Regions from separate parts of the Jeotgalicoccus nanhaiensis genome, predicted to be linked through region 2. Evidence: riboswitches for the same ligand, from Rfam matches in the RefSeq annotation. Region 2 holds a riboswitch; each other region holds the start of a gene.

The links. Region 2 has a riboswitch for S-adenosylmethionine ahead of metK (methionine adenosyltransferase). Riboswitches for the same ligand answer to the same signal wherever they lie in the genome.
Region 1: linked by a shared signal. The riboswitch ahead of IR135_RS01615 (methionine ABC transporter ATP-binding protein) and the one ahead of metK (methionine adenosyltransferase) in region 2 are both predicted to bind S-adenosylmethionine.
Region 3: linked by a shared signal. The riboswitch ahead of IR135_RS02820 (methionine ABC transporter ATP-binding protein) and the one ahead of metK (methionine adenosyltransferase) in region 2 are both predicted to bind S-adenosylmethionine.

Annotation. Positions count from the first base shown of each region.
Region 1 is NZ_JADGLW010000001.1:335,922-346,652, reverse strand. Features, by position in the region: gene rnr (ribonuclease R) at 1-522, shown strand, start outside; gene smpB (SsrA-binding protein SmpB) at 529-999, shown strand; RNA gene ssrA (transfer-messenger RNA) at 1,070-1,432, shown strand; gene IR135_RS01655 (CsbD family protein) at 1,552-1,761, shown strand; gene IR135_RS01650 (organic hydroperoxide resistance protein) at 1,886-2,293, shown strand; gene IR135_RS01645 (hypothetical protein) at 2,617-3,207, opposite strand; gene aroD (type I 3-dehydroquinate dehydratase) at 3,302-4,018, shown strand; gene IR135_RS01635 (Spx/MgsR family RNA polymerase-binding regulatory protein) at 4,235-4,591, shown strand; gene gcvH (glycine cleavage system protein GcvH) at 4,658-5,038, shown strand; gene IR135_RS01625 (toprim domain-containing protein) at 5,135-5,542, shown strand; gene IR135_RS01620 (thioredoxin domain-containing protein) at 5,493-5,807, shown strand; SAM riboswitch class I at 5,849-5,947, shown strand; gene IR135_RS01615 (methionine ABC transporter ATP-binding protein) at 6,032-7,054, shown strand; gene IR135_RS01610 (methionine ABC transporter permease) at 7,051-7,743, shown strand; gene IR135_RS01605 (MetQ/NlpA family ABC transporter substrate-binding protein) at 7,781-8,611, shown strand; gene cyoE (heme o synthase) at 8,741-9,646, opposite strand; gene IR135_RS01595 (DUF4870 domain-containing protein) at 9,804-10,160, shown strand; gene IR135_RS01590 (DUF4870 domain-containing protein) at 10,279-10,623, shown strand.
Region 2 is NZ_JADGLW010000008.1:278-11,008, forward strand. Features, by position in the region: gene IR135_RS09490 (NAD-dependent succinate-semialdehyde dehydrogenase) at 1-1,267, opposite strand, end outside; gene IR135_RS09495 (nuclease-related domain-containing protein) at 1,338-2,246, opposite strand; gene metK (methionine adenosyltransferase) at 2,276-3,460, opposite strand; SAM riboswitch class I at 3,559-3,662, opposite strand; gene pckA (phosphoenolpyruvate carboxykinase (ATP)) at 3,962-5,536, shown strand; gene ytkD (RNA deprotection pyrophosphohydrolase) at 5,895-6,353, opposite strand; gene yidD (membrane protein insertion efficiency factor YidD) at 6,429-6,662, shown strand; gene menE (o-succinylbenzoate--CoA ligase) at 6,691-8,061, opposite strand; gene menB (1,4-dihydroxy-2-naphthoyl-CoA synthase) at 8,119-8,937, opposite strand; gene menH (2-succinyl-6-hydroxy-2,4-cyclohexadiene-1-carboxylate synthase) at 8,934-9,728, opposite strand; gene menD (2-succinyl-5-enolpyruvyl-6-hydroxy-3-cyclohexene-1-carboxylic-acid synthase) at 9,715-10,731, opposite strand, start outside.
Region 3 is NZ_JADGLW010000002.1:120,883-131,613, forward strand. Features, by position in the region: gene radC (RadC family protein) at 1-91, shown strand, start outside; gene IR135_RS02775 (hypothetical protein) at 104-466, shown strand; gene IR135_RS02780 (ion channel) at 505-918, opposite strand; gene arr (NAD(+)--rifampin ADP-ribosyltransferase) at 1,030-1,446, opposite strand; gene IR135_RS02790 (aldo/keto reductase) at 1,592-2,440, shown strand; gene IR135_RS02795 (nitronate monooxygenase) at 2,481-3,578, shown strand; gene IR135_RS02800 (chromate transporter) at 3,730-4,908, opposite strand; gene IR135_RS02805 (DUF3592 domain-containing protein) at 5,049-5,456, shown strand; gene IR135_RS02810 (putative RNA methyltransferase) at 5,481-6,347, shown strand; gene IR135_RS02815 (SprT-like domain-containing protein) at 6,727-7,200, shown strand; SAM riboswitch class I at 7,269-7,370, shown strand; gene IR135_RS02820 (methionine ABC transporter ATP-binding protein) at 7,430-8,443, shown strand; gene IR135_RS02825 (methionine ABC transporter permease) at 8,496-9,095, shown strand; gene IR135_RS02830 (MetQ/NlpA family ABC transporter substrate-binding protein) at 9,095-9,901, shown strand; gene IR135_RS02835 (aminotransferase class I/II-fold pyridoxal phosphate-dependent enzyme) at 9,902-10,731, shown strand, end outside.

The DNA of each region.
Region 1 (10,731 bases), on a different contig from region 2:
CCTGAGATTGCGAAGCATACTTCCGAAAGAGAGCGGCGCGCCCAGGATGCAGAGCGCGACACGGATGATCTGAAGAAAGCGGAATTCATGATGAAACATGTCGGCGAAACATTCGAAGGTGTAGTATCAGGCGTTATGAACTTCGGCATGTTTGTTGAACTGCCGAACACGATTGAAGGCTTGGTGCACGTCAGCAACATGACTGATGACCATTACAACTTTAACGAACGCGCTATGGCTATGCTCGGCGAACGTACCGGCACCATGTTCCGTATCGGCGACAAGGTTGAAATCGAAGTAATTGGTGTCAATCTCGAAGAGCGCCTGATTGATTTTAAAGTGGTCGGCATGCCTGATAAAAAACGTCCGGAAAGAAGACAAACACCGGTGGAAATTAAAGGCAGGTCAGAAAATAAAAAAGAAAAGACACGTTCACGTGAAAAGAAAGGAAGCTTCTCAAAGGGCGGCAAGAAAAAACCTTTCTATAAATCAGTGGCGAAAAAAGGCAAAGGAAAGAAGTAGAGGCTTATGAGTAAAAGCAACCAGAAAACGAGGCCGCTGGCACAAAACCGCAAAGCGGGTCATGATTATTCTATCGATGACACGATTGAAGCGGGGCTTGTGCTTAGGGGTACTGAAATTAAATCGATCCGCCGCGGGTCGGCGAACTTAAAAGACTCGTATGCGCGGGTCTATAATAATGAAATGTACGTTTATAATATGCACATTGCGCCGTATGAAGAGGGGAACCGTTTTAACCACGAGCCTCTCCGTACGCGTAAGCTGCTCCTGCACCGTAAAGAAATTAATAAACTTAGAGGGCATATGCAGGAACCGGGGAACGCGATTATTCCGCTTAAACTATATATTAAAAACGGCATGTGCAAGGTGCTTTTAGGCATCGCAACGGGTAAGAAGAAATACGATAAACGCCAGGATCTGAAGAAGAAACAGATGAAACGCGAGATTGACCGTGCAATGAAGGAGCAGTTCCGTTAATTTGTCAACGGGTTTTTATCGTGTTATAATAATAAGTGCTCGGCAAATCAGCCGTAATATTAAATAATCCGGGGACGTTCCGGATTCGACAGGGGCTATTCGGGCATTTTAAGCGTGTCGGAGGTTTCGGCTTCGTCATCAACGATACTCAGTTTATAATAACTGGCAAACAAAACAATTTCGCAGTAGCTGCCTAAGAGCGCTCTGCATCATCCCATGAGCTTGCCTATGGCCCGTGACGATGATTCAACTATAATAGGATACGCCCTTTAGTCTGCGGTCGGAAGACTAAATGGAAGAGATTAATCGGACTAGCATGGAATGAGGTTCGTTCATTGCCATCATTCATGTGAAACTTAATAATGAACTACACACGTAGAAAGAAATGCTGCGAGGTCTCTGGACGCGGGTTCAACTCCCGCCGTCTCCATATTGAATACCCAATCCTGGTGAAGGATTGGGTATTTTTTGTATAAATGTTTAGCATTTATTTGAGGGGGAATACATTAACTGTACAAAAATACTATTTAATTAATTAAGGAGTGTTTTTAAATGGCAGAAAAAGACAGCAAATTAGAACAATTAAAAGGTAATGCAAAAGAAACAATCGGCAACGCTACCGGAGACAAAGATAAAGAAAAAGAAGGCAAGAACGAGAAGAATGCCGGCAAAGCGAAAGAGTATGTAGATAAAGCATCGGACAAAGCTCATGACTCTATCGACAAAGCGTCAGACAAAGTATCGGAAAAATTTAAAAAATAAATAAGAACGAAGATGAGGCTGTATTTATTGCGGCTTCATTTTTGTGGATAAATGTTATGCTTGGATATAAGTTCAATTCATTAGTAAGATTGAATTGTAATTAAAAAATTAGGAGGCAGTTATAATGGCAGTTAAATATGAAATCAGTGCAGTAAACACAGGGGGCCGCAAAGGTCACGTGGCAACAGAAGACAAAGCGATTGATTCACCGGTAATTCCGCCGGATCAGGATGGCGAGGGTGTTAACCCTGAACAGTTATTCGCTGCGGGATATGCTTCCTGCTTTAACGGTGCCTTTGATTTAATGATTAAAAAAGGCGGCGTTCGTGATGCAGAGCCGGAAGTTACTTTAACAGTACGCCTTGAAGAAGATGGCGAAGGCGTTAAACTTGGTGTAGATATTAAAGCTAAAGTTAAAAACATGTCTCAGGAAGACGCTGAAAAATATTTAGAGCAGGCACACGATTTCTGCCCTTACTCTAAAGCAACACGCGGCAACATCGACGTGGATTTATCAGTAGAAGTAGTGTAATAATTTATAGAAGATAAAAACCAGAGCCCCGTGCGGGCTCTTTTTTATTGGTGTAAAGATGATGCTGGAGTTTTTATAGTGATTTTAGGAATCTTATGTTGTTCATTGACCTGGTAGTGAGTTTAGTCAGTCAAAGAGAGATGAATTTATCCACGGTGGCACACGCCGTCCGCTCCCGCGCCATCGAGAATCCACGGCGGCACACGCCGCTCATTCCCGCGCCACGGAGAATCCACGGTGGCACGCGCCACCCAATCCCGCGCCACGGAGAATCCACGGTGGCACACGCCACCCCAACCACCACCACCCAGCAAAACCTAAAATTATTCAACAACTATATCAAAAACCGCAGTCTTACCTTCTGAATTCATCAAGGGTTCAAATACAGCAACCATATTTTCAGGTGCGGATACTAAGCCGTAGGACATTTGGCCGGTTATACTTTCACCTGGAGCAAGGTCGGCAGGGAAGATGCTGTCGAGTTCGTAGCTGTGTGCGAGTTCACCGTCCGCTTCAAGTGTAATATCTCGCCCTGCCGGGAATGTCTGGTCTGTGCCGTTTTCATATGTAATGTCGAGAACGAGCACGCCGCTGACATCGATAATATTCGTATCGTTGCGCTCGTCTGTCATAAAGGCATCATTAATTGTTACTGTAATGCCGTCGATTTCAACGGGCTCGCCCAGCTGATAATTATCGCTCTCTGATTTTGCTGATTCGACTGCAACTTCATCAACTTCATCGATTTCAATTTCATTTTCCTCTTCGCTGTCAAAAAGATCTTTATCCTCTTCAAGAGATGCAGTTTCTGAAGATTCAGCTGTGCCGGTATTTTCTTTATCAGTATTATCATTGCATGCCGCAAACAGCATGGCTGTGAATGCCAGCAAAGTCAGCAGTTTAATTTTTTTCATTTACTTTAACCCCCGGGATACTATAATGGTTTTATGATACCATTAGATTGAAATAGCTATCAATAGCATTCAGAACGCACAAAGGGGAAAACTTATGAATACAACGAAGATTGTCGTCACTTTATCAGGTCATAATGATGACGAAATTAAAGAAGAAATTCAAAAAGCGAAAGAGAATATAGACGCTTTTGATATCGTGGAGATACGCGGAGATGTTTTCGATGCGTTGAACCGGGAGGATCACGGCAAAAAAGTCAGATATATTATAGATTATTTTAAACCGCTGAACAAAGAAATTATTTATACATACCGCACGGCGAAAGAGGGCGGCAGCGGTTCAAAAACAACAGTTGAGTACGAAGCGCTCTTAAACGCTGTCTGTCAGACAATGGATATTGACTATATCGATATCGAAGTTCAATCCGGCGATAAAATTACAGCATCTGTCTGCAAAACTGCGCGTGCCAATAATGTGAAATGCCTGATGAGTCATCACGATTTTAAGCGTACACCCTCAAGCGGAGAAATTTTATCGATTATTAATAAAATGCACACGCTCGGCGGAGATTTATACAAAGTTGCTTACTTCCCTCATGAAAAGAAGGATGTGGACAAAGTCACTGGAGCTGTGAAAAGTGCTAAACAAAAGTACGGAGACAAAATAATTGGAATCTCTATGGGAGAACTCGGAAAAGACACGCGTACGGCAGAGGGAGAAGCGGCTTCGGCACTAACCTACGGCTTTGTATCAAGGGATGCGGCTCCGGGACAGATTCATGTAACACAATTGCGTGAAATATTTACCAGATAAAAATATTAAGCAATCTTTACAGCAGGTTAACGAAAGAATAATAACCAGCTGATAAAATGGGAACCAGAAGATATGAAAACTTAACTCTTCTCCCCAGCCCCTTTGTCCGAAACCTTCCCCTGAGGTTTCGGACTTTTTTCGTTTTTGCATATGTCTAATTTACTTTATCTGGGGTATTATAAGTGTAAGAATAATTTCTTATTCGGGAGGATAACTATGATTACATTTTACGAATACCCTAAATGCACGACTTGCCGCAAGGGCAAAAAGTTTTTAGCAGATAATAATCTGGAGTTTACTGAAATTGATATGGTTAAGCATGTACCGGCTAAAGATACGCTGAAAGGTATCCTCGACAAATCGTCGCATTCAATTGATGACTTTTTTAACAAGCGGGGCACTAAATTTAAAGAGCTCGGATTAAAAGAACGTCTTCATGATTTGAGTGAAGAAGAGAAACTGGAACTGCTCGCAAGTGACGGCATGCTGATTAAGCGGCCGATGGTTGTACTTGATGATGATGTGTTATTAGGTTTTAAAGAAGAAACTTATAAAAATGCATTATTGAATTAATTCACTTGCCTAAAGTATGGCAATTGTGCAACAATAAGTATGATAAGTTAAAAGGGAGGTTTTAGCGTGTCATTACCACAAGATTTAAAGTACAGCGAAGATCATGAGTGGATTATAGTTGAAGGAAATACTGTAACAATCGGTATTACTGACTTTGCACAGTCTGAACTTGGAGATATCGTATTTGTCGAACTTCCAGAAGAAGGCGACGACATCTCTACAGGTGATTCTTTCGGCAGCGTGGAATCAGTGAAAACTGTTTCTGAATTATATGCACCGGTTTCCGGTTCTATAGTTGCTGTTAACGAAGAGCTTGAGGACAGTCCGGAACTTGTTAACGAAAATCCATACGAAGGTGCTTGGATGCTGAAAGTTGAACTTTCAGATGAAAGCGAATTAGATAACCTTCTTGATGCTGCTGGTTACCAGGCAGTAATCGAGAAATAATAACTTAGCTCTGGACTTTTGTCCGGAGTTTTTTTAAAACCTATATTTATTGCTTAAAGTGAATTTATATTAAAAATTTAACTAAGGGTGATACGGATGAATCTTTCTGATAAAGTACTCATTGTTGAGGGAAAAACGGATAAGCGCAGATTGGAAGAAGTGCTGGTGGAACCTGTACAGATAATTTGCACCTTCGGTACGATGGGTATTTCAAAACTGGATGAGATTATTGATCAGCTTGGCGATTCTCAAATATTCATTTTATCCGATGCGGATAAGGAAGGAAGAAAAATTCGTAAATGGTTTAAAAAACATCTTAGTGAAAGTACTCATATTTATATAGATCCCAAATTCGGGGAAGTCGGACGCTGTCCGCATGACTACCTTGCAAACCTCTTGCTCAGACACGGTTTTTATGTAGATACGAGCCTAATAATGAAAGGTAAGTTTTATCGTGAAGGAAACAATTTCAACGGAAAATATATTAAAGAATATACAGGATAGAGAGTATTATATTATTTTCGGCTATGCAACGATGTGCAAAACATGCGATATCTCAGAAACGATGCTCAGCGTCGCTGCTTCTGCAAGAGAAATCAGCTATGAACGCATCAACTTAAATTTTTATAAAACACTGATAGATAAATATCAGATTCGTTCTGCGCCAGCACTGCTGCTGTTTAAAAACGGCAAACTTGTCAGGGAAGTCTACGCATTTCAATCTGTTACTTATTTAAACGAAGTTCTGGAAGAATTTCTGATTGACTAATAAAGAATAGTCTGATAATATGAATTTCAATCAAATATTAACTCTTATCAAGAGTGGTGGAGGGATGTGCCCTTAGAAGCCACGGCAACCGTCATCGTGACAAGGTGCCAAATCACTGGATTAATATCCTCAGATGAGAGGCGTAATGAACGTTTAAAAGCCTACTCATTTTTGGAGTAGGTTTTTTTAATTGTTCTCCTGGAAAGGGAAGGGATTTATATATAATGATAGATATTAGTAATGTGACTAAAATATTTAAAACTAAAAATCAAAATATAACGGCAGTAGATAATGTCGGTCTGAATGTGAAGAAAGGTGAAATTTTTGGAGTTATCGGCTACTCGGGCGCCGGCAAATCCACGCTGATTCGTCTCTTGAATGGACTGGAGCAGCCGACGGAAGGGACTGTTACAGTAACCGGTGATGAAATCAGCGGCATGACGATGAAAGAACTGCGGCAAAAACGTCAAAAAGTATCGATGATATTTCAGCATTTTAACCTGCTCTGGTCACGAACAGTCGCTGAAAATATCAGCTTTCCGCTGGAAATCGCAGGTGTACCTAAAAAAGAACGGCAGCTGCGTGTTTCGGAACTGATAAGGCTGGTTGGTCTGGAAGGCCGCGAAAACAACTACCCGAGTGAGCTGTCCGGCGGCCAGAAACAGCGCGTCGGCATTGCGAGAGCGCTGTCGAATGAACCACAGGTTCTGCTGTGCGATGAAGCGACCAGTGCTCTGGATCCTGAAACGACAGATGAAGTGCTTGACCTGCTCGTCGATATTACGAAAAAGATGAACTTGACCATCGTGCTGATTACGCACGAAATGCATGTTATCAGAAAAATATGCGACCGGGCAGCTGTCATGGAAAACGGTAAAGTAGTGGAAGTGGGGCCAGTTATCGAACTGTTCCAGAATCCTCAGTCAAATGTAACGAAACGTTTCGTTAAGGATGATATTTCGGATGATGACCACGCAGTAGCCATGGAAGAAATAAAAGAAGCTTTCCCGACTTCAACTATCGTTAAGCTGACATTTGTCGGCACCCGCACAAAATCGCCGATTGTCTCTCAAGTTATCCGGAATTACGGTCTTGATGTAAATATCCTGTCAGGAAATATTAAGCAGACGAATCAGGAATCATACGGTCATCTTTATATCGCCCTCGATATTAATCAGGAAACACTGGAACAAATTACTGCAGAGTTTAAAAAACACGATGTCACGCTGGAGGTTGAAAGTAAATGAATGAATTTCTGACAGCATTTAAAGAAATGTTCGCCTTCGAAAACGTGAAATGGGATGCAGTTTTAGAAGCGACTTACGAAACAATTTATATGACCGTGATAGCAACTGCACTGGCCTTCCTGATCGGGCTGATACTCGGTATTATTTTATTCTTATCGAATAAAAGTCATAACGGTGTGTCAAAACCGGTTTACGGCGCAACATCATTTATTGTTAACCTCTTCAGAGCAATACCATTTATCATTTTAATTATTTTAATTATGCCGTTCACAAAAGCAATTATGGGAACGGTAATGGGTTCAAATGGTGCGCTTCCTGCACTGATTATCGGTGCAGCGCCCTTCTTTGCCCGTCTCGTTGAAATCGGTCTGAAGGAAATCGACAAGGGTGTTATTGAAGCGGCTGAATCGATGGGAGCGAACACGTGGACTATCATTTGGAAAGTGCTGATTCCGGAATCGCTGCCTGCTCTCATTTCCGGTATCACGGTGACATCAATTATGCTTGTCGGCTCTACTGCAATCGCCGGAGTTATCGGTGCGGGAGGTCTTGGTAACCTCGCCTATATGGTCGGCTTCACAAGAAACCAGCCGGATGTCACACTCGTTGCAACTGTAGTAATTCTGATCATCGTTTTTATCATCCAGATTATTGGAGATACTCTGTCTAAAGCAGTCGATAAACGCTGATCTAACAATAAAAACTATAATGAAAAGAGGCTATTACATGAAGAAGATTTTTGGTATTGTCACTCTGTTTGCACTCGTATTAGTTTTAGCAGCATGCGGTAACGGTTCGGACTCAGAAGAAAGTGCTGAAGGAGAGGCGGCTGAAATCTCAGTTGCGGCATCACCTGCACCGCACGCTGAAATTTTAGAAAGAGCAGCTGATATTTTAGCTGAAGAAGATATCACAGTTAACGTGGAAATCGTTAACGATTACACTACGCCTAACAGATTGCTTGCTGATGAAGAAGTGGACGCTAATTTCTTCCAGCACACACCTTACTTAGATGGTGAAACTGAATCGCACGGTTATGATTTAACAAGCATCGGCAACGTACATATCGAGCCAATGGCAGTATATTCAAACGATTATGATTCACTGGAAGATATTCCTGACGGGTCGACAATTTTAGTGTCGAATAACCCTGCTGAAGAAGGACGTTTTCTGTCATTCTTCGTAAATGCAGGTCTGGTTGAAATCGAAGAAGGCATCGAAATCCAGGATGCGACATTTGATGATATAACAGAAAACCCGCACAATTTTGAGTTCGATAACAATACAGCACCTGAGCTGCTGGTAAGCATGTACGAAAATAACGAGGCGCCGGCAGTAATTATCAACGCTAACTTCGCGATCGACGGGGGCTTAAGCCCGGTTGACGATTCAATTGCTGTAGAAGAAGGAGACTCGCCATACGCTAACCTTATCGCTGTAAGAGCAGGCGATGAAGAACGTCCGGAACTGCAAAGATTAATCGAAGTATTGCAATCGGAAGAAATGGTTCAGTTCATTGAAGAAGAATACGACGGCACTATTATTCCAGCTGAATAAGAACGATGCTTCAAAAAGCACTCCTCTGTGAGTGCTTTTTTGATTTCTACGAAAAGAACTGTCTATCCAAAATGACTTTAAAAAACAAGCCTGAAATGACCAGTCTCAATCAGTCATTTCAGGCTTGTTTTATATCGTCAGCACAATCATCAATATAAATAAGGTGATTAGATATATCAGTGAATATTTTAAATTAATATTTGCCCAGCGCTCTTTATTATCAGTCTGCAATCCTTTCACAGACAGGAAAATCCATACTAAAGTCAGAATCAACGAGACGGTAAAGAATATCCAGCCGAATGTTCCAAGCAGGATAAACGGCACAGGCACGAGGGCGATAACGTAATACAGGTTTTGTCTGATCGTCGCATCGACTCCGATAACGACCGGAAGCATCGGCACGCCGGCTCTTGTATAGTCAGCGAGGCGTTTAACAGCGATAGCTAGCGTATGCGGAATTTGCCAGATAATTAATATGTAGAATAAGGCAATCGGGACAACATGAGCAGCGGGGGCAATTACAGCCCAGCCGATCAGCGGCGTAAATGCACCGGAGATACTGCCTATTATCGTATTAATTGTGTACCGGCGTTTCGACCAGAATGTATACAGGACGACGTAGAAGAACCAGCCTAAAAATGAATATACTGCTGCTTCGATTGTTGTTATCAGCATGAGAGCCAGTCCGATTACTGTCGTTGCGACCGCAGCAATCAGTACACCTTTTAAAGGAAATGAGCCGGTAACGGTCGGACGCTGCTGAGTACGGTCCATTTTTTTATCAAGATCGTATTCAAACCAGTTATTGAACATCAGTGCACCGGAAATAACGAGGGTGCTGCCGGCCATCGTTAAAATAAAAAGCACCCAGTGATCGGTAAAGTTTTCGCCGTTAAAGTACAAAGCGAGCCAGTAAGCTGTAAATACGGGCAGTACATTGGCAGCGAGGACCTTACCTTTTAATAAGTATTTTATATCGATCAGCAAATTTATAAATTTTGACGGACTGCGTGTTGAAGTATTATGTGTATTCAAAAAAATTCCCTCACAAGTGTTATAATCAATACAGTATATTATATCAGTACAGACTTATTCGCGAAATGCGGGAATAGATAAATTATGTGAACGAAAAGATGTTTCTGCAGTCATAGTACAGGGTATAAATAAAATTAACCGGAGGAGGAGAGTTTTAATGGAGAATAATGAACAGCCTTACAGCAATATAGTCCATAACGGTTTTGACAAAACACTGGTTATTATCACCTATGTGCTAATGTTTTTTACCGCCGTTATCGGTCCGTTAATTGTCTGGGTAATTAAAAAAGATGATGATCCTGCAACGGAAGTTGCCTTGCGAAATTTAGTGAACTTCGGTATTTCCTATACAATTTATTTAATTATTGCGGGCTTAACGGCGATAATACTCATCGGTTATATACTGACACCGATTATTACCGTGGCATTTTATATATTTATTATTATCGGGATTGTTAAATCATCGGACGGTGAGATTTACAAAGCGCCGTTTACGATTGATTTTATAAAGTAAAACCCCTTTGCCAGACAGCAGAAGCTGTCTGGTTTTTTGTCTGATAAATTGCACAGATAATAGAGTAATGGTAAAATTAAAGTGTATTTTAACTTGAAGATAGACGGGAGGAACTAATATGAATGACTTTGATAATTCACCGAGAACCGGTTTCGACAGCACGCTGGTTTTAGTTTCCTATATCGTATCGCTATTTACTGCAGTAGTCGGTCCGCTAATAATCTGGGTACTGAAAAAAGATGATGATCCGCTTACCTCAGATGCACTCCGTCACGTTGCAAATTTCGGATTATCATATACAATTTACATGTTTGCTGCATGGCTGACATCAATCATTCTGATTGGACTTGTACTCGGTCCGATAGTAACGATTGCATTTTACGTATTTGCGATTATCGGAATCGTTAAAGCTGTTAATGGAGAGGTCTATAAACCGCCGTTTACAATCGATATTTTCAAATAGACAAAAGTAGATAAAATACTTCTAAATGATAGAATAGTCATTTAGAAGTGTTTTTATTTTTTTGACGTCAAGACTCATATTAAGAAGCTGAACCCTTTAAACTGCGCG
Region 2 (10,731 bases):
TTGGTGCACCATTATTCCAGCCGAGCACCCCGAAGTCGAGTTCTTCTGTCAGTCTGATTCCCGTCGTATAATTTTCAGTAAAGTAATATGCTGCAAGACCGTATTCTGTTCCGTTTGCTTTATTAATCGCTTCATCGAGATTAGAAAAGCTCTGAATTGGCGCCAGCGGTCCGAATGTTTCTTCGCTCATACAGATCATATCGTCGGTTACATCCGTAATAACAGTCGGTTCTACAAAGTAGCCGCCTGATTTATCTCCTTTGCCGCCGGTTGTAACTTTACCGCCTTTTTCAATGGCATCTTCAATGTGTTTCATCACTTTATCATAACCGTCTTCATCGATTAACGGTCCGATTTTAACACCTTCATCCATACCGTTGCCGACTTTCAGCTCTTTTACTTTCGCAGTAAATTTTTCTGTGAATTCATCCAGCACATCTTCGTGCACGTAAAATCTGTTGGCACATACGCAAGTTTGTCCCGAGTTTCTGAACTTCGATGCGATTGCGCCTTCAACTGCCTTATCGATATCAGCATCCTTGTTAACAATCAGCGGTGCATGTCCGCCGAGTTCCATCGTCACATTTTTAACCGTCACTGTGGCATCGCTCATCAGCTGCTTGCCGACTTCGGTCGAGCCGGTAAATGTCAGTTTCATAATTTTATCAGACTGGGTAAATATTTCACCTGCATCGCGGCCGGAGGCATTAACATATTGAATGACGCCTTCATCGAAGCCCGCCTCTACTGCAAGGTCGATAAATTTCACCGCTGACATCGGAGTTGCGCTTGCCGGCTTAACGATAAATGTATTGCCTGCTGCAACAGCCGGTGCTGCTTTACGTGCCATCATTGCTACCGGGAAGTTCCAAGGCGTAATCGCTGCGACTACCCCTATCGGATGCCTCGTTACAACAATTCTCGTGTCATCATTATTCGCCGGTACTGTCCGGCCGTATATTCTTTTCGCTTCTTCAGCATAGTATTTAATATAACTGTTGGCATAGTCGACTTCACCGAGTGCTTCAGCAAGCGGCTTGCCGCCTTCCAGCGTGACGAGTTCTGCGATTTCCTGTCTGTTCTCATCGATTTTTTCCGACCATTTGAAAAGTAAATCCGAACGGTCCCCGGCATTCATTTTTCTAAAGTTTTGAAATTTTTCATGTGCAGTATTAATTTTCTTCTCAATTTCGTCTTTGCTGTCTTTTTTTACGCGTCCCGCTTCTTTTTGAGTTGCAGGATTGATTACGATAATTTCTTCTGCCATTTAATTTCCCTCCAAAATATAAAAATCGTCCTATAAATAATTATAGGACGATTAGTTTCAATTTACAAAGTTACAGACTTTGATCGAGTAAGGCATTCGCAATCTCATCCAGATCTTTAACTGTGTACTGGAATCTGCCGTGGAATACATACTTCAGGAAGAATGCTTCCAAGTCTTCCTGACCGACGATTACTCTGATCGATGGATCTTCCGAATAGTTGGTAATTGAATAATTGCCGTTATCTTTCGGATTGAAGTAAATAATCGGAACGATGTCGTATTGTAATTTAAATTTGTTTTTAAGTTTTTCAGCAGTTACTTTCGTTTCATCGATAATGCCGTTGTAGTGGTTAACCGATACATTCGACGCATCTGCCTTTTCAAAAATTAAAGTCTGTTCTTTTTGCTTATCGAGTTCCAGTAAATCGAAGAATGATTCAATATACGGTACTTCTTCAAACTGGCTTTCATTCACACCGTGTAAAATATGACCGCTCCAGTATTTAGAATCTATCAGATAAATACCCGTGCGTGTTAAAACTAAATGATCGATTTTACGTGTATTTGTGTAATTTCTTGATGGTAAATAAATGTTCGACAGAATAATCATATCCGTCTCACGGATTTTTTCATCTTTAACAAGTTTGTCTTTTAACTGAATTAAAGAAAGGTCTGTCAAATACTCGCCTTTATCTACAGTAAACTGATGCAGGCTCGAAAGTTTGTTATCGAGAAGTGTCGTATCATTATGATATTTTTCATTTAAAGCGGACATTTCTTTCTTGTGCTCTAAACGTTCTTCCTCATGTTCACTTTCGTATTTCTCAACGAGTGAATCTTTTTCTTTCGAATAAGTTTGTTCCACAGTTTTCACTTCATTGCGGTGTTTAAAGTAATATACTAAAAACCAGATTGCAATGATGAGAAGCACTGCTGCGACCGCGATAAATATCGGATCTGTAAAAATATCAGTATTCATATTATTCCTCTCTTTCGCAACTGCTTAAATTAGCTATTTCTAAGAAGATCTTTCAGTGCATCGACCTTATCCAGTCTCTCCCAAGGCAAGTCGATGTCCGTACGACCAAAATGTCCATAACTCGCAGTCTGTTTATAAATTGGTCTTCTCAAGTTTAGCATATCTATAATACCATCTGGTGATAAATTAAACAGTTCTCTGATGACTTTTGTAATTTTTTCTTCGTCGTATTTTCCTGTATTAAAAGTATCGACCGCAATAGATACCGGCTGGGATACGCCGATGGCATAAGCCAGCTGAATTTCACATTTTTCCGCCGCACCGCTCGCTACGATATTTTTTGCAATATAACGTGCTGCATAAGCTGCGGAACGGTCAACTTTTGTCGGGTCTTTGCCGCTGAAGGCGCCGCCGCCGTGACGAGCGTAGCCTCCGTAAGTATCGACGATAATTTTACGTCCTGTCAGACCCGCATCCCCTTGCGGTCCGCCAATTACAAATCTGCCTGTCGGGTTGATGAAATATTTAGTTTCTTCATCTATGAGATTTTCAGGAACTACTTCCTGAATCACGTATTCTAATAAATCATCGTAGATTTGTGTCGCCGGAATATTTTCATGATGCTGGGTAGAGATAACAATCGTATCGACTCTTGACGGTTTGCCGTTTTCATCGTATTCAACCGTTACCTGTGATTTGCCGTCCGGACGCAGATAGGAAATTGTATTATCTTTACGCACTTCTGTTAAACGGCGTGAAATTTTGTGCGCTAATGAAATCGGCAGCGGCATAAACTCTTTCGTTTCGTTCGTCGCGTAACCGAACATTAAGCCCTGGTCGCCTGCACCTGTTGAAACTCCTTGTGATTCGCGGGTTTCAAAAGCGTTGTTTACACCGACAGCGATGTCCTCTGACTGCTCATCAATTCCCGTTAAGACAGACATTGTTTTATAATCATAACCGTACTTCGCATCGACATAGCCGATTTCCTTAACGGTTTCTCTCACTGTTCTTGGAATATCGACGTAAGTTTCTGTGCTGATTTCCCCGACAATCATCGCAAGACCTGTGTTGACTACTGTTTCACAGGCAACACGCGCATACGGGTCGCCTTCTAAGATTGCATCGAGAATCGCATCTGAAATCTGGTCTGCAATTTTATCCGGGTGACCTTCTGTGACTGACTCTGAAGTAAATAATTTACGTTCTGACATTTATAAAATCTCCTCTTAAAGCTCATTTAGCCATCTCTTCAAAGCAAAAAATAAAGCCTTTTTCTCCATAATAAACAGAGAAAAAGGCTCGCCCTTTTCTCTTATCGGTCAGAATTACTCTGCATTCTTTAGCACCTTTCTTGAAAAGGAGGTTGCTCTGGCTTCACAGGGTTTGAATCCCTCCACCACCTCTTGATAAGAGATAACTTATTATTCATCTTACATTATTGGAATGGGCAAATCAAGATTAACAAGTTTTATTTTCAGCAGCTTTTTAGATAATTAAATTATAAAACCCAAAAGCAAGCTGTGAAAAATCCTTAATTTTATAAACATATACTTATAACTTTTATAATGATATATAAATTTATCTTATGAACGAGCATTGCAAAAAACAATTCAATATTCAAAAACCTTATCCTGTTATTGTGTAAACATAAAAACGAATGTGTTATACTAATTTCTAAATACTTCGTTAATGAAAATACTTGGAGGCGAATCATGGTTAACCATAAAAGTTTAATCGAAGGTCTTGTTAATAAACCTTCTACTCACAAACAATTATCAAACGCTGAACTTGTCGAAGCATCTTTACGACGCAAAGAGGCAGTACTTACAAATACAGGAGCACTTCGCGCGCAGACTGGAGAATACACAGGCCGCAGCCCGAAAGACCGTTTTATCGTCAGAGACAGCGTATCCGACAGCAAGATTGACTGGGGCGAGGTCAACCAGCCTATTTCACAGGAAATTTTCGATAACTTATTCGATAAAGTTACTACATATTTAAATGACAAAGAAGAATTATTTGTCTTTAACGGCTATGCAGGCGCAGACCCGCATACACAACTGAAACTTCAGGTTGTCAATGAGTTCAGCTGGCACAACATGTTTGCGAAAACAATGTTTATCCGTCCTGAAACAAAAGAAGAAGCACTTGCAATCGATCCTGAATTTACGATTGTATCTGCACCTACTTTTAAAGCAGACCCTGAAGTCGATGGTACGGGTTCTGAAGTATTCGTCCTTGTATCATTAGAAAAGAAAATCATTCTTATCGGCGGTACTGAATACGGCGGAGAAATGAAGAAATCAATCTTCTCAATTATGAACTACCTGCTTCCTGAAGAAGGCGTGCTCAGCATGCACTGCAGTGCCAACGTCGGCGAAAACAAAGATGTTGCATTATTCTTCGGTTTATCAGGTACAGGTAAAACGACGCTTTCTGCAGACCCGGAACGCGATCTTATCGGTGACGATGAGCACGGCTGGAATGACGATGGTGTATTTAACATCGAAGGCGGCTGTTACGCTAAAACTATTAATTTATCAAAAGAAAAAGAACCTGAAATCTTTGAAGCGATTAAATTTGGTTCGGTACTTGAGAACGTAGTTATCGATGAAGACGGCAATCCTGATTACGATGACGGTTCACTGACTGAGAATACACGTGCAGCTTATCCGATTGACCATATCGATAATGCGCGCATTCCTTCAGTTGCAGGACATCCAAAAACAATCATCTTCTTAACAGCAGATGCATTTGGAGTACTTCCTCCAATCGCCAAGTTAAACAAAGATCAGGCAATGTACCATTTCTTAAGCGGATTTACATCTAAACTTGCAGGAACTGAACGCGGCGTTACTACACCGCAGCCGGTATTCTCAACATGCTTCGGTTCACCATTCCTGCCGCTGCATGCGACAGTATATGCGAACATGCTCGGAGATTTAATCGACAAGCATGAAGTTAACGTTTATCTTGTAAACACAGGCTGGACAGGCGGCGAATACGGCGTCGGCAAGCGTATGAACCTTGCACACACCCGTTCAATGGTACGCCGTGCTATCAGCGGTGAACTCGAATTAGGTGAATTCGTTGAAGATGAAATGTTCGGCTTATCAATTCCAACAGCAGTGACTGGTGTGCCGGAAGAAATTCTTGCACCAATCAACACTTGGGAATCCAAAGATGCATACAATGAAAAAGCACAAGGACTTAAAGATAAGTTCATAGAAAACTTTAAAAAATTCGGTGAAGAATCAGCTGCGATTGCTGAAAAAGGCGGATTTTAAATATATTTGATTGCAGAATCCCGGGATATTGATTATCCTGGGATTTTTTGTTGGGAATCGGCAGGCTCGCTGCATATTTTCTACAGGGACACTTACTATGAACTTTGTTGATTTGACAAGGTACTTGTAGCACGTTCTATGTACTTTGTCGATTTCACAACGTACTTGCAGCATCTTCCATGTACTTTGTCGATTTCATAACGTACTTGCAGCATCTTCCATGTACGTTGTCAATTTCACAACGTACTTACAGCATCTTCTATGAACTTTGTCAATTTCACAACGTACACACAGCCTCTCAAAATGACGAAAGCCCGGAACAATTTCACTGTTCCGGGCTCTCTTATTTAAACAGCCGCTACTGACAGCCGTTTTCTCTGACTTCATTATATAAATAAACGATACAATCGTCTTTCAAAAGCAAACTTTTATCTTCTTCAGGAATATCGTCTATATGGTCCACCAGCATTGGACCGTTTGTTTCATGATAGTGTTTCAGCTGATCCAGCCGTTCAATATTACAGCAAAATGCTGCTTTACTGAATGTCTCATCGCCATCGTGAACGGTATATGTACCTACAAAATGCATGTCGCCCACGAGACCGCCCGTTTCTTCATAGAGTTCGCGCTGAGCACCTTCGACAAGTGCTTCTCCATTTTCCACTTTTCCTCCGGGGAATTCCAGTCCCCTCTCTCTATGGTTTGTCAGTAAAAACTGGCCGTTAAATTTAGGGATTATAAGTACATGTTTCGTATTTTCAACGTAACTGTTTTCCAATGTAACACGTCTGCCTTTAAAATCAGTAAATGTTTTCATATAGAATCCTCCCAGTTGCACTCTTGCATATATCAGCTTACAATAGTTGTATTAATTTTAAAAGGTGATGCTGTAATGAAAAAAGTATTAATCGGCTCCGTTCATTTTTACCAGAAATATATTTCTCCAATGTCGCCACCGACCTGCCGTTTTTACCCGACCTGTTCAAATTATGCTTTGGAAGCACTCGCTGAACACGGCGCAATGAAGGGCAGTTTCATGGCTGCTAAGCGCATTTCAAAATGCCATCCGTTTCATGAAGGCGGCTTTGATCCAGTGCCTGTAAACGAAAAGAAAAAACATCAGTAATTATCTCTTTAATGCTCCATACCTGTATTTAACGGCCGAGAAACATTTTTTGATTCTGACTGCGTGAAATCTTCCCGGTCGATGTCATAATAATTTTATCGACATAGTGAATTTCCTTTGGCAGCTTGTATTTTGCCAAATGCTTACTTAAGTGATTGAGCAGCAATGCCTCGTCCACTTCTTCTTCCAGCAGCAGCACCGGCACACTGCCCCACTCTTCATCGTCTTTTTTAATGACAACACAGCGATCGACGCCGCTGAGCGAGTATACCGCATCCTCTATTTCTTTCGGATAAATGTTCTCGCCGCCGCTGATAATCAAATCAGTCCGTCTGTCTAAAATATACAGATAACCCTCGCTGTCAATTTCCGCGAGATCTCCTGTATTAAAGTATCCGTCTTCTTTCTTCATATCTGCATTTAAATAACCGTTCGCAACACTGTCTCCTTTAATCAGCAGTTCTCCTGTATTTTCGTCGACTTTAATATCATAATCCTGAATATTCCCGACGGTCCCGCTTAAAATCTTTTCATCTTTATAAGAAATTTGAACAATTTGGGAGCATGTTTCAGTCATGCCGAATGAGTTATACACCGGCAGATTTTTGTTCATTGCTTTTTCCAGCAGCGACGGTGTTGTACTCGCGCCGCCGAGCAGCAGTCCTTCGAGATGATGTGTGCCTTCTATTTTCATCAGGCGCTTCAGCATAACAGGCACCATACTCGTATGAGTCACTTTATCCCGGCTTAAAATATTCCATACGCGCGCCTCATCGAACTTATTTTCGACGATTAACGTACAGCCTGTCATTACAGTTCTGAACAGGATTGACAGTCCTGAAATATGAAAAATCGGGTTAACCATCAGCCAGGTGCTGTCACTGTCATAATTAAAATGCTGCCGGCAATTTAAGTGAGATGCTTCATGATTTTTATATGTTTGCGGCACTGCTTTAGCGCGCCCCGTTGTTCCAGACGTAAACATAATCGATAAAATATCATCCGGCTGAGGATTGTTGACGATAAAAGTCTGCGTTTCAAGCTGAAACAAATCATCGTACTGAATTACTTCCACTCCGGGAATCTCAGCCGGCAAGGTCGCAATGACCGTTGTGACTGACACATCCTCCAGCTGGTTCTTAAGTTCACCCGGAGTTAACCGCGTGTTCAGCATTACCATTTCCACACCGAGCATCATCAGACCGTGAATCAGTTTGACAGAGTCCAATGAATTATCGATATACAAACCGACTCGTTTTAATTTAAGGGCTTGCAGATGTGTACCGAGTGAATGTGCATGCATATACAGCATCTGATACGTCAGAGATTCATCTTTGTATTTCACAGCAAGGTTGTCAGGATAAGTAAAACTTGCTGTTTCCAGCCATTTGTATGACATTAACTTCACCTCAAAAACACCCATCATAGACGGGTGTTATATTTTAAAATATGCAATTTACGGGAATTTAGGGAATTGATCGAAGTTCGGTTCACGTTTTTCTTTAAACGCGTCACGGCCTTCTTTCGCTTCATCTGTAGTGTAATAAAGCAGTGTTGCATCTCCTGCAAGCTGCTGTAACCCGGCTAAGCCGTCTGTATCAGCATTCATCGAAGCTTTTAGGAAACGGAGTGCAGTCGGTGAGTGTTTCATAATATCTTCACACCACTCGACAGTTTCGTCTTCCAGACGCTCTAAAGGTACAACTGTGTTGACTAAGCCCATGTCCAGTGCTTCCTGTGCGTCGTACTGGCGGCATAAGTACCAGATTTCACGCGCTTTTTTGTGGCCGACGATACGCGCTAAGTAACCTGAACCGTAACCGGCATCAAATGAACCGACCCTAGGACCAGTCTGGCCGAAACGTGCGTTTTCAGCAGCAATTGTTAAATCACATACAACGTGCAGCACGTGGCCGCCGCCGATTGCATAACCTGCAACCATAGCGATAACAGGTTTAGGAATAACACGGATTAAACGCTGTAAATCAAGAACGTTCAAACGTGGTACTTCATCTGTCCCTACGTAGCCGCCGTGTCCGCGTTTTTTCTGGTCTCCGCCTGAACAGAAGGCAAGGTCGCCTTCACCAGTTAAAATTATTACCGAAACACGCTGATCGTCCCGTGCGCGCGTGAATGCATCGATCATCTCTGCAACAGTATCCGGCGTGAATGCATTGCGCACTTCCGGACGGTTGATCGTTACTTTAGCAATACCATTATAAAATTCATATTTAATTTCACTGTATTCTTTAACTGTTTCCCAAACTCTTGTCATGAGTTATCCTCCTCTAGGTACTCTCGTACTAACCTTATGTACGTTTTGTAATTTTCAAGATGAATATTGTGACCGCAATGTTCAACTATATTCAGTTTAGCACTTTTCAAACGTTCTGACATCGTTTCAGCTGTTGCCACAAATTTCTTGTCCTCACTGCCTGCCAGTAAATAAAAACTGCTCTCAAGCCCGCTTAAATTATCCCAGTACGAGGGCTGTACACCCGTGCCGTATTTTAACAGGCTGTCTGCAGCTTCCGCCGGTGTCTGCTGCAGTCGCTCTTCGTGCTGGGCCTTCAGCACTGACCGGGCTGCATTACGCTGACTCAAAAACAGCGGCATATCCTGCCAGAACTGAAGAAATTCATTATAATCGCTAATTATAAAACTGCTGCGCTCACGGTCAATTCGAAGCCGTTCCGCGCGCTTTTCTTCATCAGCGATACCGGGCGAGGCGCTTTCCAATATGCATTTATCAATTCTTTTTGGAAAGTGAGCTGCTAAGGCCAGAGAGACCCGGCCACCCATCGAGTAGCCGAGCACATCGAAAGTGTTAATACCTTCTCTGTCTGCAATATTTACAAGCCCTCCTGTAACATCTTCCATACGGTAATCATGCGGCGTACTTAAGGTACTGCCAAAACCGGGTAAATCTGCAAGAATTACATTGCGTAGGCTGCTTAAATCTTCTGCGATTCTTCTCATGCTTTCTTTAGACGATAAAAACCCGTGCAGCAGCATAATCGTTTTGTCCTGCTTGTTATCGAGCAGCTCATAATTAAAATTCAGCATTGTCCACCAGCTCTTTAAGCCGGGCTTTCAGCTCGTTATGACTTTCGAGATTATGTTCTCTGTCTGTTTTAATCTCTATCATCTGACGCCCGGTTTTATTCAGCATTTCTTTTGTTAATTCATTCGAATTTTCAATATGAACATATTCGTAATCATAAAGCTTCGCGGCATGCTCAAAATTGAGATCAAGCGGTGTGCCGAACAATCTTTCGAAGTGCGGTTTATGTGCATACTGCGGCAGATAGCTGAAAATATTGCCGCCGTTATTGTTAAAGACGATAATCGTAAAGTCGATATTTTCAAGTTTTGCAAGCAGCAGACTGTTAATATCATGATTCATCGATACGTCTCCAATCAGCATAGTAACCGGCTCTTTGGTGCCGAGGCCGAGTGCACTTGAAATCACACCGTCAATACCGTTGGCACCGCGGTTCGCGAATACATCATGGACAACACGTGTATCGTAACGCTCAAAGTCTCTGATCGGCATACTGCTGGATAGGAAAAATGTGCGGGACGCATCGGTCTCTCTGATAATGTCGTAGACATATCTGCCTTCATCGTCAAAGCCGGAAATATGCTCATCTATATACTTATGAAGTACTTTTGATAAGTCTGTGAAGCGCTTTTTAACATCGCTCATAAAATTATCAGCAATCAGTCTTGGGAAAATTTCATTGATTGTGCCGACATATGTTTCATCCGGTGTGACCGGGAAGGGTTTGATGTCCTGAAATTCACTGATTAAATATTGCGGCACAGCCGTTTGTTTTAAGAATGCATTGGTCTGTTTTGAAGTTACAGGCTCACCAATACGGATAATAAAATCAATATTGTCTTCGATATACTGGCGATGGTTTTCGCTGAAATTTGAAAACATCATATCGTGATTAACAATGGCATCTTTAACAAATGTTCGCAGATTCTGCCGCGGATCGCAGACAGCAATAAGATTGCCCTGTTCCAAAACAGATACAAGCGGTGTTAAATCTTCTGCTGTTTC
Region 3 (10,731 bases), on a different contig from region 2:
ATGCGGTGATTTGATAGGAGTGGATTTTCTGGATCATATTATTATCGGTGACGGCAAGTATGTTTCTCTGAAAGAAATGAATTATATATAATGGGGGCTTAGTATGGGACTGGATATGTATTTACTGCTGGAAGATATTGAGACAGGAGAAATTATAGAGTACAGCTACTACAGAAAATTTAATGCGCTGCAGGGATACTTTGAACAAAATTATAATATTTCAAACCCGGGGAAAATTCTCTTAAAAGAAAATATTATTTCAGATTTATATCTCAGGCTGAATGAAATCCGCTATTCTCCTGAAAAAGCCAACTTGCTGCTGCCGTCATATCCGGGGCCATTTTTCGGCAGTTATGAGTATGACAGACTGTACCATTCTTATATCAATCAGGCAGCTATGGATTTCTATCATGCGAAGTTTATCGATTATAAAAAGTACAGCTTATATTATGCCTCGGACTGGTGAAAATATAATTTTATAAATAAGCATAAGGGAACTGGCAGTCAGTCTCCCTTATGCTTATTAGTAATTTCGCTGATAAATATGACAGTAGGCATAACGATGCCGAGAAAGCCTTCAAAGAGCGAGATGTAACGAATCGGGCCGATGGGATTCAAGTCTCCGTACCCAATAGACAGGAGAGTTACTCCGCTGTAGTAAATCATTTCAGCAAAGTTATGATCCTTCATCACAGACCCCTGATTGCTGTCAATTAGTATCGGCGAAGAAAATGACATAATATAGTAAATGACAGCAAAGATTAAAGTCAAGGAAATCATAACGGTAAAGATATAAAGGTAAAGCGGCCATTGCAGCGCAAAGTTATGAGTATCTTTCATCTCGCCTTTCTTCTTTGCGAAAACCCCGATTTGAAAAAGGAAAAACAAGATGAAAATGGTTAAAATCGCATGAGACATGAAAACCCTCCTGATAGATTTTATCAGTGTAAATATTCTTTATTTCCCTGTAGAGCAGATGATAAAACCTGTCAGCAATGTTCGGACTCATGATCAGAAGAAAATGAATAATTAATCGTATATAATATTTTTGCCCTGCTTAGCCAGTTCTTCCAGTGAAGACAGCATATGATTAATCTGTTCTTCTGTATGCCTCTCCCATGAACCCAGCTCTGCAACTATCTTAAGCGGAAAACGTGACCGGTAAGAACGGGTCGGGTTGCCGGGAAATCTTTTATCTGTCAAATTCGGATCATTTTCAAATTCACCTGTCGGTTCTACGATGTAAATTCTTTCTTTATGGTCAGATAACGCCAATTCAGCTCCCCATTTAGCAGCTTCTAATGTTGCAGTGAAATAAATATAATTAGATTTTTTGTTCTGGAAATTAGACCTGTAATCAGGTTCCAGAAACTCCCCAATATTTAATGCTGCTTTTGTACCGTGAAAAAATGGACCTTGATCTAAGATATCTTTATTATCCTTCATTGCTGCATGCACCTCTCATTATTTAATTGATAACTAACAGTATAACTGGCAGAACAGTGGAAATGCAGTCTGTTAAGTTCAAAAATATATATGTATAATAAAAACGAAGAGGATTTAAATTATATTTTAAAGCGGAGGAATTTATATGCAGTACGCAGAACTTAACAATGGTTTAAAAATGCCGATTGAAGGCTACGGTGTTTTCCAAGTTGACCCGAAAGAAACAGAACGCTGTGTGCTCGATGCACTTGAGACCGGTTACCGCAGCCTAGATACTGCAGCGACCTACGGTAATGAAGAAGGCGTTGGTAAGGCAATTAAAAAGAGCGGAGTAGTCCGTGAAGAAATTTTCCTGACTAGCAAGCTGTGGGTTGCCGACCAGGGATACGACAAAGCTAAAAAAGCATTTGAAAAAACTTTGGACAAGTTAGGAACAGACTACCTTGATTTGTATTTAATACATCAGCCGCTCGGAGATTATTACGGCTCATGGCGTGCTATGGAAGAACTTTATAAAGAAGGTAAAATTAAAGCAATCGGTGTGTCGAACTTTGATTCAACACGTCTCGTAGATTTAATAATTAATAATGAAGTCGTTCCGGCAGTAAATCAGATTGAGCTTCATCCTTTCCTGCAACAAAAAGAAGCTCAAAAAGTAATGCAAGAGTACGGAGTGAAAGTTGAATCATGGGGACCGCTCGCTGAAGCGAAACATGATATTCTAAAAGATGAAATGTTGAAGAAAATCGCGGATAAATATAATAAGACTGTTGCTCAGGTTATTTTAAGATGGCATCTTGAGCAGGGGATTATCATTATTCCAAAATCGGTTCGCAAAGAACGCATGGAAGAAAATCTTGATGTTCATGATTTTTCACTTGATAAAGCTGATATGGAAGAAATTGCAGCTCTTGACGGCAAATATCCGCGGATTGTCGATTATAATATTATGGACATTGTGACAGGCATGAATTCCTCGAAAACACCGGAATAATATCTGCCATTGAGCTTCTGTGTATTAAGTTACGATTGTTATAAATCAATTTACAGATAGGGGCGGTAGAATGATTAATTTAAAAACTGAAATCTGTGATGTTTTAAATATTAAATATCCAATTATCCAGGCGGGAATGGCTGGGGGAGCAACAACGCCGGAACTGATTGCGGAAGTGAGCAAGGCTGGCGGTCTCGGCACACTGGGAGCTGCATATATGAAGCCGGAAGATATCAGGCAGGCAATTAACGATATTAGAAAATTAACAGATAAACCGTTTGCTGTGAATTTATTTTGTGTGGACAATTCTGCAGACCTGGATGCTGAAAAGAAAGAAGCAGTGATGACTGAACTGCTTAAAATTGGCAAGGATCTTGATGTGAGCGAAGCGGATATTCAGTTTAATACAACTGATTATTTTAATGAGCAGTTTAGAATATTAATAGAAGAAAAAGTACCGGTAATCAGTACAGCTTTCGGTCTCCTCTCGGAAGATAAAGTAAAAGAAGCTAAAGACGCAGGCATGAAAATTACGGCGATGATAACGACAGTTGAAGAAGCTGTACTTGCCGAAAAGAGCGGTGCAGATATTATTGTTGCTCAGGGCTCAGATGCAGGCGGTCACAGAGGAACTTTTGATTTAACCCGTCATGAAAATGGAGCAGATATCGGGACATTTTCTTTAGTCCCTCAGGTCAGAGATAAAGTGAATATCCCCGTAGCTGCAGCAGGTGGAGTTAATGACAGCAGAAGCCTCGCAGCTGCACTTGTTCTCGGGGCTGCAGGTGTTCAGATAGGCACACGATTTTTATCGAGTGAAGAAGCGGGTATTCACAGAGCTTATAAAGAAAAAATATTCGAGAGCCGGGAAGAAGACACAGTGATTACAAGAGCATTTTCAGGGCGGCCTGCCCGCGGTATAATTAACAAATTTATAAAAAACTTTACTGCAGAGCCGCTGCCATATCCGTATCAGAACTCTGCAACGAAAAGTGTCAGAAGCGCCGCAGCTGTATATAGTGACAGCGAGTATATGTCACTCTGGGCAGGACAGAACCTGCGTCCCGTTGTAAAGGAGCAGCCGGCAGCTGAAATAGTAGAAGAAATTGTGGATGGTGCGGAGAAGATAATAGGGTAAGTACGTTGTTGAATTGACAAAGTACATGAAGCGACTTGTAAGTACGTTGTTAAATTGACAACGTCCGTAGGCTGCTCCAATCCTACTTTCTTTCAATCAACCAGCATATATAAAAAGCAGCCGCATAATATGCAGCTGCTTTGATTAATGTTTACAGTAATCCGATCAGCATTCCGCCGATAGCGCCGGTTACTACAATAACCCACGGCGGAAGTTTGAAGTAGACCAGCATCACGAAGAGGATTGCTGCCAATGCGAAGTGAACCGGCTCGAGTATAGAACTTGTCCAGATTGGTGTGTAAAGTGCCGAAATTAAAATTCCAATTACTGCAGCGTTAACGCCCATAACTGCGCCTTTAACTTTTTCGTTATTACGGAGCATATCCCAGAAGGGCAAGGCTCCTAATATTAAGAGGAAAGCGGGAAGGAAGATTGCCGCAGTTGCAACAAGTCCGCCAATCCAGCCGTTCATTACTGTTCCGAGATAAGCGGCGAAAGTGAATAATGGGCCAGGTACAGCCTGCGTTGCACCATAGCCTGCAAGAAATTCTTCTGCAGAAATCCATCCCATTGGAACGAGTTCCTGCTCTAAAAGCGGAAGTACAACATGTCCACCACCGAATACAAGCGAGCCTGACCGGTAGAAACTGTCTACTACTGCGATCCAGTAAGAGCCTGTCAGCTCACGGAAGGCCGGCAGCGCAAATAGCAGTACGAAAAATAGTGCTAAACAGACAGCGGAAAAACTTTTCCTGATAGGGAAAGTCGCCGCTTTTTTATTATCATCTGCTTCATGATTTTTAAAAAGAATAAAACCGATGACCCCTGCAATCAGAATGACACCGACTTGTGTAAACACCGATTGAAAGAGCAGAGTCGCGACCAGTGCAAAGAGTGCGATTACTTTTCTTTCTATATCCGGTGTGAGATTTTTACTCATTCCCAGAATGGCGTGGAGTACGATAACAACGGCAACAATTTTCAAACCGTGTATCCAGCCTGCTTCGCTGATATCGAAAGTTGTCATCAGGGAAGCAAAAATCATCAATACTATAACAGAGGGCAGGGTAAAACCGATAAATGATGTCAGCCCGCCGAGTACACCGCCTCGCATTACGCCGACACCGATACCGACCTGGCTCGATGCAGGTCCCGGCAGGAATTGTGAAAGTGCCACTAAATCCGCATAGCTTTTTTCACTCATCCACTTTTTTCTTTCAACATATTCAGCATGAAAATAACCGAGATGAGCTGTCGGACCGCCAAAGGATGTCAATCCGAGTCTAGTCGATACCAAAAATATTTCTAACAATATTCTGAGTTTGTTCATTAATTTCTCCTAGGTATGTAGTCTTATGTAAAAGATAACATGTATTTTAAACAGCTGCATTTATTTTTACAATCCTTAACATTATCCTGTGATATAATTATTCCTTGAAACTATAATGGAAATTCAACAGGAGTGTCGTTATGTCAGACCAGCAGATTTTAACTGTGATTTTCGGGTCCGTAGGACTTTTTATGATTTTAATATCACTGATAATTTATGTTTTCGGAGTCGCAGTAAAAAAACGAAAATGTACAGCAGAAACGACAGGGAAGGTTGTCGATAAAGTGCAGGGCAGCGATAATAACCTTTATCCGGTTATTGAATATGAAGCAGGCGGCGTCATTTACAGAAGAAAGAAAAATGTGACCGCTCACGGGTCGATTAACAATGGTTACCCGATAGGATATGAACTGATTGTCTTGTACGACCCGGAAAAACCAAAGCGCTGTTTAATCGGCGGCACAAAGATACAGACAGTAGCGGCGTCTATTCCCGCGATTATCGGTCTGGTCTTCTTCACAGTCGGCGTAGTAATATTTTTATTTTAATATAAGTTCAGGCAGGGATTTTAAATGAAAAAAAGAGAAAAGAGTGCAATGACTGCACAAAATATAAGCAGAAAATTAAGATGTCCGCTTTGTCATGAACCTGTGGAAGTGAGAGAGCTGAAAAGTCTGGTCTGCGTCAATAATCACACTTTTGATTTCGCCAAGCAGGGTTATGTAAATATTCTTAAAAAACCTGTGGATACTCAGTATGATGATGCATTATTTGAGGCACGTCAAAAAATAATCTGTGATGAAAAATTATATGAACCGGTACACGATAAAATTGCAGATATAATAATAAACCATTCAGCAGAAGATTCGCTGCTGTTTGATGCGGGTTCCGGCGAAGGGTCTCATTTGCAGACGATACTTGATAAAGTAAATACAGAAACATTGACGGGTATCGGCCTGGACATTTCAAAAGAGGGTATCTTAATGGCGGCGAAAAATTACGGAAATCCATTGTGGATTGTTGGAGATCTTGCGAACCCGCCGCTTAGTGACAAGTCCTGCAAATTTATACTGAATTTTTTATCGCCTGCAAATTACTCTGAATTTAAAAGAATTTTAGCTGCAGACGGTATAATTATAAAAGTAATCCCGGGCAGCGCTTATTTAAAAGAACTCCGCAGGGAATTGTTCAGCGGTACAGACGGGAAAGAATATGAAAACAATGATACACTTGAATTAATGAAGAAGAATGTTAAGCTTGTGAAAGAAGAACGGATAACTTATACGAAATTTCTTGACGCTGCTGCACTGAAAGATTTAATCTCCATGACACCGCTCGGCTGGCATGCAGATACAGCGCAGATAGAAAGATTTGCGGATAAGGGAAATAAAGAAATTACGGTGGATATGCATATTATCCTTGCAGCTGCCGAAAATTAAATTGAAACATTTCCGCATATATTTCAGTTAATAGTTTGCTATTTTAAAGATAATAGTCGATAATTACACTAAAGAGAGAAAATTATATGGAAATATTACTGTGTTTATTACAAACACGTTACAAAGTAAAAGAAATTCGCTCATGGGCTTGAAAAGTTCTGAACATTAAAATATAATGAGAATATATTAAGAAATACATAACAGAACGCACAAACAAAAGTTAAAGCTATACTCTTCATATCATTAACTAAGTCGTTCTTCGATAGTGCCTTTGGCCTAGATATCATATTATATTATTTATCTGTTAGGGAGACTTTTGATCTCCCTTTTTTTGTTGCCTTTTTTAAGGCTATTTAAACACTAAGAAGGTGAACATATTATGAACAGTGATGAATTGCACAGCTATGCCCGTAAATTTCTCGCTGAAAATTTCGGACTCACACTCGAAATTCCAATTAGAATATCAAAAAGAATGAAATCTAAGCTCGGCGCGTTTCAAATAAAATATCAGAAGCAGCAGGTTGTTTCGAAAGAAATTGTTATGTCCCACACTTTTCTCGTTAATAACTCCAGGGAAATCATTCTCGATGTGCTGTATCATGAATGCGTTCATTATGCACTCTACACATTAAAAAAACCTTACAGAGATTCGGATCGCGAATTTACGGAGACGCTGGAACACCTCGGCATTGCTAAAACCCGGAGCTATAAATACAAGGGACAGGCCTATTTATATGAGTGCAGAAAATGCAGCTACCAGTTTACGAAAAGGGTCAAAGGCTACAATAAAAGGTATATATGCAGACACTGCCGCGGCAGGTTTACATATAAAGGTACTGTTTCAGCAGGCTGATTAGAAATTATTAAAAATTGTTTGACAATTAATTCTGGTTAGACTAGTATGAAATACAATTAAATAAGAAATTATCCAGAGAGACGGAGGGATCAGGCCCTGTGAAGTCTCAGCAGCAGGCTTTTAAGTACTGTGCTAATTCCTGCAGGCAGAGGCTTGGAAGATAATCACACATCGCCATTTGTCTATTTAGATAAATGGCTTTTTTATTACATAGAGGAGGGAATACATGAGCATACAGCTGAATAACGTTTCAAAAACGTATCATTTAAAGGGTAGAAGTGTTGAGGCATTAAAACCGACATCCCTGAAGGTCGAAACCGGTGAAATTTACGGCTTAATCGGCTATTCCGGGGCCGGGAAAAGTACTCTTTTAAGACTGATTAATCTGCTTGAGAAACCTTCGGCAGGTTCTGTCATCGTTGGAGAAGACAATCTTACCGAACTGACACCAAAGGCTCTCAGGATTCGCCGGCAGAAAATCGGCATGATTTTCCAGCAGTTTAACTTAATCGAGTCAAAGACAGTGTATGAAAATATAGAATTTGTACTGAAAGCAAGCAAATACAGTAAAAAAGATGTGCCAGCAAGAATTGAAGAGTTACTGAAACTCGTTGGTTTAAACGATAAATCATCTATCAATGCATCAAATTTAAGCGGCGGGCAAAAACAGCGTGTCGGTATCGCTAGAGCACTTGCCAATAACCCGGATATTCTCTTATGTGACGAAGCGACGAGTGCGCTTGATCCGGATACGACGAAAAGTATTTTAAACCTGCTGAAAAATATTAACAAAACTCTCGGTATTACCATTGTGATTATTACTCACGAAATGGAAGTTATTAAAGAAATTGCAGACCGTGTAGGCGTAATGTCCGGCGGTGAAATTATTGAAAGCGGCGAAACATACAGCGTGTTCAGTCATCCTAAAGAAAAAATTACGAAAGATTTCGTTCAGGAGATATATAACTTTGAAACCCCGCCGCAAATTAAAGAAACGCCGGATAATCAAGTTATTACCATTCAATTTTTAAGTGAAAACGCCGAGGAGAATTATTTAAATCAGCTGTACAGGAATTTTGATTTGAATATAAGCATTCTCAACGGAAGAATTGAATATATTAAAGAAAAACCGCTCGGTTTTTTAATGTTCCAAGTATCCGGAAATGCTCAGGAAATAGAACGTCTTAAAACACATATCGATAAAACACCGGGAATCGAAAGGGTGGGTTACATTGGATAATTTCAGCCAGCTTTGGCCATTGCTGTACCGTGCTTTGCTCGAGACAGCGCTGATGGTTTCTATTTCAATATTTTTTGCAGTGTTAATCGGACTGCCGCTCGGTATTCTGCTTTACATTACGCAGCATCCGCTGCTGTTTAAAATTAAACCTTTAAACAGCGTGCTCGGATGGTTTGTGAATATTATCAGGTCGTTTCCTTTTATTATTCTGATTGTGGCGATTATGCCGTTTGCGACCTGGCTCGTTAATGCTTCACACGGTCCGGTTTTTGCAAGTGTTGCTCTGTCAATTGCAGCAGTGCCGCTGTTTGCACGTCTCGTTGAATCCAGTTTTAACAGTGTAAAAGACGGTGTGATCGAAGCGAGTATTGCAGGCGGTGCCCCGCTTTATTTAATCGTTACGGATGTGCTGCTGCCGGAAGCCAAGAAAAGCATCGCGCAGGCTATCACACTGACGATAATTTCAATTATCGCCTTCAGTGCAACTGCGGGTGTCGTAGGCGGAGGCGGGGTCGGTGACCTTGCAATCCGTTACGGCTATTACCGCTACGACACGCTGACGATGATTGTGACAGTAGTCGTCCTCGTTGTTATCGTGCAGATTGTCCAGTGGGCTGGAGACTTTATCTCTAACAGAACGGAGGAGAAATAATGCGCGGAATTATAATATTTTTAATTGGCACTTTAGCCGTTATTATAGGCACTAGCATTCTTCTGTATGAAGACGAGGGTGAAGTGATTACCATTGGTGCATCGAGCGGACCATTTGCAGATATGGCATCTTTTGCCTTAAAACCCGTCTTGGAAGAGAACAGTTATACGGTCGAAATCGTTGAATACAGCGATTATATTCAGCCGAATAACGCGCTTTCAAATGGCGACCTCGATGCCAATCTCTTTCAGAACGTCCTGTTCATGGACAGTTATAATGAAGAAAATGATGCTGATTTAAAAAATATCATTCAGGTGCCGACGGCACCTATGGGGCTTTACAGCAGTGAATTCAGTTCGCTGGAAGATATTGCTTCCGGCAGTGAAGTAGCATTGCCTTTAGATCCGGTCAACTCCAGCCGCGGTTTTTTAACACTGCAGGACGCGGGGCTGATTACCATCAGTGACGACGCAGATATGTTTGCTATCGATGAAGCAGACATTATAAATAATAAAAAAAATCTCGAGTTTATTTATCAGGACGCCGGCCAGCTGCCGAGAAGCGTTGACCAAATCGGCCTGTCGCTTGTCCCGGGCAACTTTGCGCTCGCAAGTGATATGAAGCTTTCCGATGCCCTTGCCCTTGAAAACATGAATGAATACTTTAGAAATCAAATTGTAATTAACGGCGATGATGCCGGAACGAAACTGGAAGAAGATTTAATCAAGGCTGTAGGGTCGGAGGAATTTAACGAAGTGATTGATGCTGACTTTAAAGGATTCGACAAACCGGAGGAGGATGAATAAATGGCAAGCGAACTTTTAAAATCATTAAGTCCCAGCTATTTCAGCAGTATGATGAATGCAGAGCTCGAAGTCGGCGATAAGCCGCTCTTAAATCTTGCAGTCGGTATTCCCGATGGACAGACGCCTGAAGTCATTACCGATGCAGTTAAAGAAGCTGTTGATAAAGTAGAAAATCAAAAATACGGCGCATTTCGCGGCAAGCCGGAACTAAAAGACAGCATAAAGCGATTTTATAAAAGAACTTACGATGTAGACCTTGAAGATGAAAATATAGCCATCTTGTTCGGCACGAAAAATGCACTGGTTAACTTTCCGCTCGCTCATATCAATCCCGGTGCAGGCGTGATGCTGCCGAATCCCGGTTACGCAGATTATATTACTGCTGTGGAACTCTCGCAGGCAAGGCTGATCGATATGCCGCTCCTTAGAGAAAACAATTATCTTCCTGACTTTGATTCGCTCGAAGCAGAACTTAAAGAAACGGACCTTATTTACTTAAACTATCCATCCAATCCGCTCGGGGCAGCCGCAGATAAATCATTTTTTGATGATGTGATTAAACGGTTCAAAGGCACAAAAACACAGATTGTTCATGATTTTGCATATGCTGCTTTCGGCTATGACGGTCTTCACCCGAGCATTTTACAAAGTGATCCGGACTTTGAAGTATCGATGGAAATTTATTCGCTGTCGAAAGGATTTAATATGTCCGGCTACAGAATCGGTTTTGCAGCCGGGAATAAAGAGATGATAGAAAGTATTAATAAGTTTCAGGATCATACGAATGCAGGGGTTTTCGGTGTTACTCAGGACGCGGCAACAGCGGCGCT